DNA from 3 places in the Ensifer sp. Root423 genome. Region 1 is predicted to be linked to each of the others. Evidence: riboswitches for the same ligand, from Rfam matches in the RefSeq annotation. Region 1 holds a riboswitch; each other region holds the start of a gene.

Evidence for each region. A riboswitch is a leader RNA that binds a small molecule or an ion and turns the genes downstream of it on or off. The one in region 1 is predicted to bind thiamine pyrophosphate.
Region 2: it holds a riboswitch for thiamine pyrophosphate, as region 1 does, so the genes downstream of both, thiC (phosphomethylpyrimidine synthase ThiC) here and thiB (thiamine ABC transporter substrate binding subunit) in region 1, are expected to answer to the same signal.
Region 3: it holds a riboswitch for thiamine pyrophosphate, as region 1 does, so the genes downstream of both, thiO (glycine oxidase ThiO) here and thiB (thiamine ABC transporter substrate binding subunit) in region 1, are expected to answer to the same signal.

The regions. Positions count from the first base shown of each region.
Region 1 is NZ_LMEG01000034.1:79,841-83,112, forward strand. Features, by position in the region: gene thiP (thiamine/thiamine pyrophosphate ABC transporter permease ThiP) at 1-718, opposite strand, end outside; gene thiB (thiamine ABC transporter substrate binding subunit) at 726-1,754, opposite strand; TPP riboswitch at 1,806-1,924, opposite strand; gene ASD01_RS23980 (GNAT family N-acetyltransferase) at 2,060-2,545, shown strand; gene ASD01_RS23985 (thiamine diphosphokinase) at 2,630-3,272, shown strand, end outside.
Region 2 is NZ_LMEG01000043.1:201,307-204,578, forward strand. Features, by position in the region: gene thiC (phosphomethylpyrimidine synthase ThiC) at 148-1,971, opposite strand; TPP riboswitch at 2,062-2,190, opposite strand; gene ASD01_RS26250 (sigma-54-dependent transcriptional regulator) at 2,288-3,272, opposite strand, start outside.
Region 3 is NZ_LMEG01000043.1:59,241-62,512, forward strand. Features, by position in the region: gene ASD01_RS25610 (thiazole synthase) at 1-758, opposite strand, end outside; gene thiS (sulfur carrier protein ThiS) at 762-959, opposite strand; gene thiO (glycine oxidase ThiO) at 956-1,927, opposite strand; TPP riboswitch at 2,089-2,209, opposite strand; gene bioB (biotin synthase BioB) at 2,634-3,272, shown strand, end outside.

The DNA.
Region 1 (3,272 bases):
GCGGCGGATCGAAATCGAAACGCAGCGCCTGGTAGATCGCCACTTCGATTGTGCTGGCCGCAGGCCCGCCGCCGAGCGTCAGCACGAGGGTGAAGCTGGTGGCGCAGAGCATGAAGACGAGGCCGGCGGCACCCGGCAGGAGGCCGCGCAGGACGGGCCATTCGATGAAGCGAAAGAGTGCCCGTGACGGCATGCCGAGATTGGCGGCGCTGCGCCAGTATTCGGCGGGGATGCGTTCGAGCCCGGCCAGGAACAGGCGCGCCGCAAGCGGCATGTTGAAGAAGACGTGGGCAAGCAGGATGCCGAACAGGCCGTAAATGCTGACGGGCTGCGCGAGGCCGAGCCAGCGCAGGCCGGAATTGAGGAAACCCTGCCGCCCCCAGATCTCGATCAGCCCGAGTGCGCCAACCAGAACCGGCAGTCCGAGTGGCAGCGCCATCAAGCGCAGCAGCCAGATGCGGCCGGGGAACTGCGGCCGTCGCGCCAGCGCCCGGGCGACGGGGATGGCAAAGAGCACCGACAGCAACGTCGAGAGGGTCGCCTGCAGCAGCGTGAAGCGGGTGACGCGCCAGATGTAGGCGTCAAACAGCGCATCGTCGCTTGCGCCGCCCGTCAGGCTCAGCAAGGCGACGATCGCAAGACCGACGAAAAGGACGAAGACGCCGAGGCAGGCTGCCCCGGCGACCACTGTCATGCGATTTTCGCGCAGTGCGAACAATCCGGCCTCAGTTCTTGCTCATGGCGGCAAGCCATTCGTCGATCCAGGCCTTGCGGTTCTTGGCGACTTCCTCCGAGGGCAGGAGGAAGGTGTTTTCCGGCTTGACCAGCTTATTGAAGGCGTCCGGCAGCGGCTCCTTGGTCGCTGCGACCGGCATCATCCAGTTCGTCGTCGGGATGATCGACTGGAAGTCCGGACCGGTCATGAAGGCGAGGAACTGCTTTGCCAGTTCCGGCTCCTTGGCGTTCTTGGTCATGCCGGCGACTTCGATCTGGATGTAGTGCCCTTCGGAGAAGGCAGCGGCCTGGTAGCGCTCGGTGTTTTCCGCGACCATGTGGTAGGCCGGCGACGTGGTGTAGGACAGCACCATCGGCGCCTCGCCCTTGGTGAAGAGGCCATAGGCTTCCGACCAGCCGGGGGTGACGGTCAGAACGCGGTCCTTCAGCTTCGTCCAGGCGGCACCCGCCTCATCGCCATAGACGGCCTTGACCCAGAGCAGGAGGCCGAGGCCCGGCGTCGACGTACGCGGATCCTCGATGACGATCTTCTGCGACGGATCGCCTTCCACCAGCTCCTTCAGGCTCTTCGGCGGCGTCTTCAGCGTCTCGGTGTCGTAGACGACGGCGAAGTGGCCGTAGTCATAGGGCAGGAACGTGTCGTCCGAGAAGTTGCCGGGAACGGTGACGCCGGTTGCCTCGACGCCGTGCGGCACGAAGAAGCCCGTTGCTTTGGCTTCCGCAACGAGGTTGGTGTCGAGGCCAAGCACGATGTCGGCCTTGGAAGCCTCGCCTTCGAGCTTCAGGCGGGTGAGCAACTCGACGCCGTCGGCCACGCCGACATAGTTGACCTTGCATTCGCAGGTCTTCTCGAAGGCTTCTGCGACCTTGGCGCCCGGGCCCCATTCGGTGATGAAGCTCTCATAGGTGTACACCGTCAGCGTCTTGTCGGCGGCGGTCGCGGCGCCGGAGAAAACAAGGCTCGCGGCCGTCGCAAGGGCTAGCCGGCTAAAGAATTTAAGTTGCGATGAATTGGACATGGCGAGGACCTCTCTCCCAAAGTTCGTTGTTGCATGGGAAAAGGGCGTATCGATCCGATCGCGTCTAATCCCTCCGCCGGTATGAGCCGGATCAGGTTCCGCGGGTTGGCGTTTTGACGCCTCTCAGCCTCCGGCCGCAATGCGGTCGGGAGGCACCCCGTTAGAGCGGCAAGAGATTTACCGCTGCCTCGGTCCCATGGCAAGCGATGTTTACGGCGAAGCAAGGGGACGCTTGGCCAGCACAATGGCTCGTGTTTGCGTATGCCGCCAACTGCGCTACACAACGGCAGCGAGGAGGAAATGTCATGCCCGATATGCTTGTTCGACTTTATGCCCTGCCGGCTGAACCTCAGTCGAAGCTTGGCCTTGGCATCAGCATTCGCCGCGCCATGGCGCCGGAGCGCCGCCTGGTTGTTTCCTGGATCGAAAGGACTTTCGGTGCCGGATGGGCGGGCGAGGCGGAAGCCGCCTTTTCCTCCACCCCTACGCGCATGCACGTCGCTGTCCATGACGGAAAGATCGTCGGCTTTTCCTGCCACGACGTAACGGCACTCGGCTTCTTCGGTCCGACCGGCGTCGACGAAAGCATGCGCGGGCAGGGGATCGGTGAGGCGCTTCTGCTTGCAAGCCTCACGGCGATGCGCGAGGCCGGCTATGGCTACGCGATTATCGGCGGCGTCGGGCCGGCGAAGTTCTACGAGCGGGTGGCCGGCGCCGTCGAAATTCCGGATTCGACCCCCGGCATTTATGCCGGCATGCTTTTCCCCGATCCGGTGCCCGAGGGGCATTGATGGTCTGACCAAAATATCGAGAACCGCTCGTTCGACGGTTTTCTTCGTTTTCCTTCGGCGGTCCTTTGCGCTATGGGCTTTGCCATGTCTCGATCGACCTTCACCATTCTGCTTGGCGGCGCCCTTTCGCTGACCGACCGGCTGGCTCACCAGCTGGCCGCAAGTCGCTTCATTGCGGCTGACGGCGGCATGCGCCATGCCCGATTGCTCGGCATCGTGCCGGATGTCTGGGTCGGTGATTTCGACTCGACCGAGGAAGCCCTTCTTGCGGACTACGCCTCCGTCCCGCGCGAGCCCTATCCGGCGGCGAAGGCCGCGACGGACGGGGAGATCGCGGTCGAGGCGGCGCTGTCGCGTGGAGCCGACCGCCTGATTTTCGCCGGCGCACTCGGCGGCACCCGCAGTGATCACGCCTTCATGCACCTGCTGCATGCTGTTGCCCTTGCCGAGCGTGGCCTTTCCGTGTTGATGACCTCGGGCGAGGAAGAGGCCTATCCGCTGCTGGCCGGCTCGCTCGACCTTGATTTGCCGAAGGGCTGCCTCTTCTCGGTGCTCGGGTTGACCGAGCTTACCGGTCTTTCGATCGTCAATGCGCGCTATCCGCTCGACGATTTCACCTTGCCGTTCGGCTCGTCCCGAACCGTTTCCAACGTTGCGGAGGGTCCCCTTCGCTTCACTCTCCAGAGCGGTCGCGCCATTGTTCTCGCCCGCCCCTATGATCTTTCCG
Region 2 (3,272 bases), on a different contig from region 1:
TCCCACCCTCCGTCATGCTCGGCTCAAGCCCAAGCATGACGGAGGAGGAGAGCCTTGGCGATCGCCGCTTCCGCTTCCGAGGCGGGAGGCGCAGCCCTGAGTGAACTGAAGGGGCCGTGACTGGCCCCTTCAACGAGTCTCTGTCGTCTACTCGGCCGCGCCAGCCGCCCCTTCCACCGGCATATAGAGGTCGCCGCCCTCGCGGTATTTCGCGGCCATTGCCTCCAGGCCTTCCTTCTGCGCTTCTGCGCGGATGTCGTGCGAGATCCGCATCGAGCAGAATTTCGGGCCGCACATGGAGCAGAAATGCGCGACCTTGTGCGCTTCCTTCGGCAGTGTCTCGTCGTGGAAGTTACGGGCCGTCTCCGGGTCGAGCGAGAGGTTGAACTGGTCCTCCCAGCGGAATTCGAAGCGCGCGCGCGATAGCGCGTCGTCGCGCACCTGGGCGGCCGGATGGCCCTTGGCGAGATCGGCGGCATGGGCGGCGATCTTGTAGGTGATGACGCCGACCTTGACGTCGTTGCGATCGGGAAGACCGAGATGCTCCTTCGGCGTGACGTAGCAGAGCATGGCGGTGCCGAACCAGCCGATCATCGCCGCGCCGATGCCCGACGTGATGTGGTCGTAGCCGGGCGCAATGTCCGTCGTCAGCGGTCCGAGTGTGTAGAACGGCGCCTCGCCGCAGACGGCGAGTTGCTTGTCCATGTTCTCCTTGATCTTGTGCATCGGCACGTGGCCGGGGCCTTCGATCATCACCTGACAATCCTTGGCCCAGGCGATCTTGGTGAGCTCGCCGAGCGTTTCGAGTTCGGCGAATTGTGCCGCGTCGTTGGCATCGGCGATCGAGCCGGGGCGCAGGCCGTCGCCGAGCGAGAAGGAGACGTCATAGGCGCGGCAGATGTCGCAGATTTCCTCGAAATGCTCGTAAAGGAAGCTCTCGCGATGGTGATGCAGACACCACTTGGCCATGATCGAGCCGCCGCGCGAAACGATGCCGGTGACGCGATCGACGGTGAGCGGGATGTAGTGCAGCCGGACGCCGGCATGGATGGTGAAATAGTCGACGCCCTGTTCAGCCTGCTCGATCAGCGTGTCGCGATAGACTTCCCAGGTGAGGTCCTCGGCAATGCCGTTGACCTTTTCCAGCGCCTGGTAAAGCGGCACGGTGCCGATCGGAACCGGTGAGTTGCGGATGATCCATTCGCGGATGTTGTGGATGTTGCGGCCGGTCGAAAGGTCCATGACGGTGTCGGCGCCCCAGCGCGTCGCCCAGACCATCTTTTCGACCTCTTCCGCCATCGACGAGGTGACGGCGGAGTTGCCGATATTGGCATTGATCTTCACCAGAAAATTACGGCCGATGATCATCGGCTCGGATTCCGGATGGTTGATGTTGGCAGGCAGGATCGCGCGGCCGCTGGCAATTTCCTGGCGCACGAATTCGGGTGTCACGTGATCGGGGATGTGGGCGCCGAAGCTCTCGCCGTCGCGGACTTTCGCACGCGCCGCGTCGCGGCCGAGATTTTCGCGGATCGCCACGAACTCCATTTCCGGCGTGATGATGCCGGCGCGGGCATAGGCAAGCTGGGTCACTGGGCGGCCGCCCGTGGCCTTCAGCGGCGCATGCTGGAACGGGAAGGTCGGTGTCAGCCTGTCGCCGCTCACAAAGCCGTTGTCCTCGGGGCGGACCACGCGTCCCTCATAGGTTTCCACATCGCCGCGGTCGACGATCCAGTTGCGGCGCAGCCGCGGCAGGCCGTCCTCGATGCGGATCTCGGCGTCGTCGGCGGTGTAGGCGCCGGAGGAATCATAGACCGTAACCGGTTGCTCGCCCGACGTCGGGTGGAGCGCAATCTCGCGCATCGGCACGCGGATATCCGGATGAAGCACGCCCGGCTTGTGGATCTTGCGGGAGGCGGGAAGCGGTCCTTGCGTGACGGTGAGGGCTGCGGGTTTGGTGGCAATATTCATGACGAGGCTCCAAGTTTGCAATTGGAGACCCAGTTCTGATGCCGGAAAGATGAAAGACGCTCCGCCAGATGCTGGACGCACGGAATCCTGGCTTCGATATCTGCACCGTCCCTACGCCAGTATGAACTGGATCAGGTTCAACGGGTCACTGCGCCACAGCCGGCAAGCCGGCCATCCAGCAGAATCTCAGCCCCTTGCGGGACCCCCCTGGTGAATGCCTAGATCATAGCCATCGATCGGCCCGGGTCGTCAAGCGTGAATTCGCCTGCCGACAAAGATGCACCTATTGCGTGTGGTGACGGATTCGGGTTTGACGCTAGCGGCCGGCCTTTTCCGGTGCGGCCCGCTCGGCGTAATCGGCACGGTTGATGCCGTGGCGCTGGAGCTTGTCGTAGAATGTCTTGCGCGGAATGCCGAGCGCCTCGATCGTCGCCTTGACGTCGCCGCGCTGAGCCCGCAACACCTCTTTCAGGATCTCCGCCTCGTAGCGTTCGAGCCGTTCCGGGAGTGCAAATCCAGGCTGTTCGGTGGGCGCAATCGGCTGTCCCAGCGGACCTTCGACACCAAGCGCCACGCGTTCTGCAAAGTGCGAGAGCTCGCGCACATTGCCCGGCCAGGCATGCGTCATCAGATGTCTCTGCACGGCCGATGTGACCACAGGCGCGTCGCGCTTGAAGCGCTCGGCCGCCCGGGTCAGGAAGTGCGAGAAGAGCAGCGGGATATCGTCTCGACGTTCGCGCAGCGGTGGGATCGACAGCGTTACGACATTCAATCTAAAGTAGAGGTCTTCCCGGAAATCGCCGCGCTGCGCCGGGTCGCCAAGATCGATTTTGGCAGCCGCGATGACGCGGATATCGACCGGACGAACCTGGTTGGTGCCAAGCGGCGTGATTTCGCGCGCTTCCAGAACGCGCAGCATCTTCACCTGAGTCGCCGGTGGCATCGCCTCGATCTCGTCGAGGAACAGCGTGCCGCCGCTCGCATGCTCGATCCGGCCGATGCGCTTCTTCAAGGCGCCGGTGAAGGCGCCCTGTTCGTGGCCGAAGAGTTCGCTTTCGATCACCGTTTCGGGCAGCGCCCCGCAATTCAGCGCCACGAAGTTGCCGTTGCGGCGTCGGCTCCAATTGTGGAGCAGCGTCGCCACCACCTCCTTGCCGCTGCCCGTCTCGCCGGCGACGAGCACGTCGACATCGGTATCGGCAATGTGCCGGATCGTCTGGCGCAAACGTTCCATGACCGGCGTCTGGCCGATCAGCGGCAGGTTGTCGCCGGCCGTCTCGGCGGCCCGTTTCAGCGCGCGG
Region 3 (3,272 bases), on a different contig from region 1:
TTTCCGATGACGGGGGTGGAAGGGACGGCAAAATCGCGCGGTTCGAGCATGCCCGCCTCGAAGGCCTGCCGGCCGGCATCGATCGCGCCCGCGAACGCAGCGGCCATCAGCGCGGGCTTGGCGGCGCCGGCGACGGCGGTGTTGAGCAGGACGGCATCGAAGCCGAACTCCATCACCGTCGTTGCGTGCGAGGGCCGGCCGATGCCGGCATCGACGATCAGCGGCACATCGGGAAAGTTGGCCCGCATTGCCCTGAGCGCCTGGATGTTCTGCGGCCCCATGGCGCTGCCGATCGGCGCGCACCAGGGCATCAGCACCTTGCAGCCGGCTTCCACGAGCCGTTCGGCAACCACGAGATCATCCGTGGTGTAGGGAAAGACTTCGAACCCTTCGGCCGAGAGGATGCGCGCCGCCTCGACCAGCCCGAAGACATCGGGCTGCAGCGTATCGTGGTGGCCGATCACTTCGAGTTTCAGCCAGTTGGTGCCGAAGACCTCGCGCGCCATCTTGGCCGTCAGCACCGCCTCTGACACCGAGTGGCAGCCGGCGGTGTTCGGCAGCACGTGCACGCCGAGCGCCCGGATCAGTTCGAAGAAGGCGCCGCCCTGGCGGCCTCCGGCGGTTTCGCGCCGGAGCGAGACCGTGACGATCTCAGTGCCTGACGATCGCACCGCATCTTCCAGAACGGCGGGGGAGGGGTAGCGGGCGGTGCCGAGCAGCAACCGTGAGCGCAGGTCCTGTCCATAAAGCGTCAGCATGTCTCAGCCTCCTTTCATCGGCGAGAGAATTTCGATCCGGTCCCTGTCGCTGAGCGCATGACCCGAACGGTCGGCCCGGTGCACCAGTTCGCCGTTGACGGCGGTGGCGAGCCAGTCACCTTCGAAATCAAGGGCGGCCAGAAGCTCGGCGAGGGTGGTGACGGCGAGGTCGTGATCCTCGCCATTGACGGTCAGTCTCATGCGGCATCTCCCTTCAGGTCCTGCGCAAGCGCGAGGTCGGCTGCTTCCGCCGCCAGGGCCGGCGAAAGCAGGAAGCCATGGCGGTAAAGCCCGTTGATCGTGATGGTCTGCCCGGTGCGCAGGGCGCGCGGCAGGTTGTTGGCGAAGGCGGGGCGGACGCCGGCGCCGGTTTCGAAGAGGCGCGCTTCGCCGAAGGCCGGATGCAGCGCATAGGCGGCGTTCAGCAGTTCCATGAGGGAGCGGGCGGTGATCGGTCCGCCGTCATCCGTCTCGATCATCGTCGCCCCGCACATGAAGAGGCCGCCGCCGCGCGGCACGATGTAGAGCGGGATGCGGGGATGAATGAGCCTGACCGGCCGCGACAGCTCCACGTCGCTTGTCTGCAGGTAGAGCATTTCACCGCGCACGCCCCGCAGGCCCGGCGTTTCGCCGATGCGTGCCGCGCCGGCGCAGTCGGCGACGAGATCGTGGTGGCCATCGTCGCTCGTCTCATCGAGGAAGGTGACGCCGTGATCGACAAGCTTCTGCCGCAACCGGCTCAGCGCCCGGCGCGGGTCGAGATGCGCCTCACCGGGAAAAAACAGCGCCTCGCGGAAACGTCCGGCAAGTGCCGGTTCCAGCCGTTCGATCGCGGCGGCGTCGAGCCATTCGAAGCCGGAGGTGCGTGAGGCAAAGCGCTTGAGTTCGCCCGCATCCCGTGGCGGGGCGACGACAAGCGTGCCGTTTCGGGAAACCTCGCCTGGCAGGGCGTCGTCCCACCAGTCAATGGCGCCGATGCCCTTCGTCAGCACCACCTCTTCGGCGCTTTCGCGTTCGCACCAGGGTGCCAGCATGCCGCCGGCAAACCAGGAGGCCGCGCCGGCAAAGCCTGGTTTTTGCTCGACAACCGTCACCGCGACACCGCGGGCGCTAAGTTCATGCGCCAGACAGAGCCCTGCGACGCCGGCACCTTTGACGAGGATCCGCATGGCTCAGTGTTCCCGCGAGGCGTGGGCGGGCCGTCGTGAGGGAAGCGGGATGGTGTTGGCGGTGTGCATGCCGAGGCTCCGATTGTGGAGACCCAGTTCACGAGCGAAGGAAGGGGAAGGACGCCTTGCCGTTGAATGGTCGCGTGAAGGCGACGTTTGCGGCAGCGATGTCTGCACCGTCCCTACGCCAGTATGAACTGGATCAGGTTCAACGGGTCACTGCGCCGCGCAAATCGCATAGCAGAATCTCAGCCCCTTGGCGGGACACCCCTGGTGAATGCTCCAAGCTGACCGTTCGGGGCGGTTTTTGTCAAGAGCCAGCATTCGTGTGCGATGCGATCTCATATGCCGAAAAAATTATCTATAATTTGCGACGAGAAAGCGGAAGCTTTGGCGGCGTGATGAAAGGAGGTGGGGCAACCGGGTGGAGCGGGTCGAAAAACACCGGAGAAGCCCAGCCGCGCCCTTGTTTCTCGGGTGCGGTACGCCCGATTTCGGAAATGGGAGCTGCGACCGATTGATTGGTGATTGTTGCCCCGTCCCGGCGGTTTCCAGATTCACTCACGGTCAAAAATACAACCAGAAGGGCATTCGTTAACGGAAACTCTCCATCTGGGTGCTTGCGAACTTTGCTCGTCGATAAAATTATAGATAATATCAGATTCTATCTATTTCGCGTTTGCGATGACCTGGAGGACGAGCCGAAATGCTGGACGGAACCCTATCAACTGGCGCTAATTTTACCCCGGGCGACGCGGGCGAAGCCCGCTGGACCCAAGCGGAAGCTGAAAAAATCTATAATTTGCCGTTCAACGATTTGCTCTACCGCGCACACACGGTCCATCGTGCGCAGTTCGATCCCAACGCCATCCAGATGAGCCGGCTGCTCTCGATCAAGACCGGAGGCTGCGCCGAGGATTGCGGCTATTGCAGCCAGTCCGCCCACTATCCGACCGGGCTCAAGGCATCGAAGCTGATGGAGGTCGAGCGTGTGCTTGCCGAGGCGCGACAGGCGCGCGACGGCGGTGCGACGCGCTATTGCATGGGGGCCGCCTGGCGCAGCCCGAAGGACCGCGACATGGACGCGATCGTCGCCATGATCGGCGGTGTGCGGGCGCTTGGCATGGAAACCTGCATGACGCTGGGCATGCTGACGCCGGACCAGTCCGCACGGCTCGCCGAGGCCGGGCTCGACTACTACAACCACAATGTCGATACCTCAGAACGCTTCTACGGCGAGATCATCACCACCCGCAGCTTTGCCGATCGGCTGGAGACGCTCGCGAATGTCCGCGACGCCGGCATCAAGGTCTGCGCCGGTGGCATTCTCGGCATGGGCGAAACC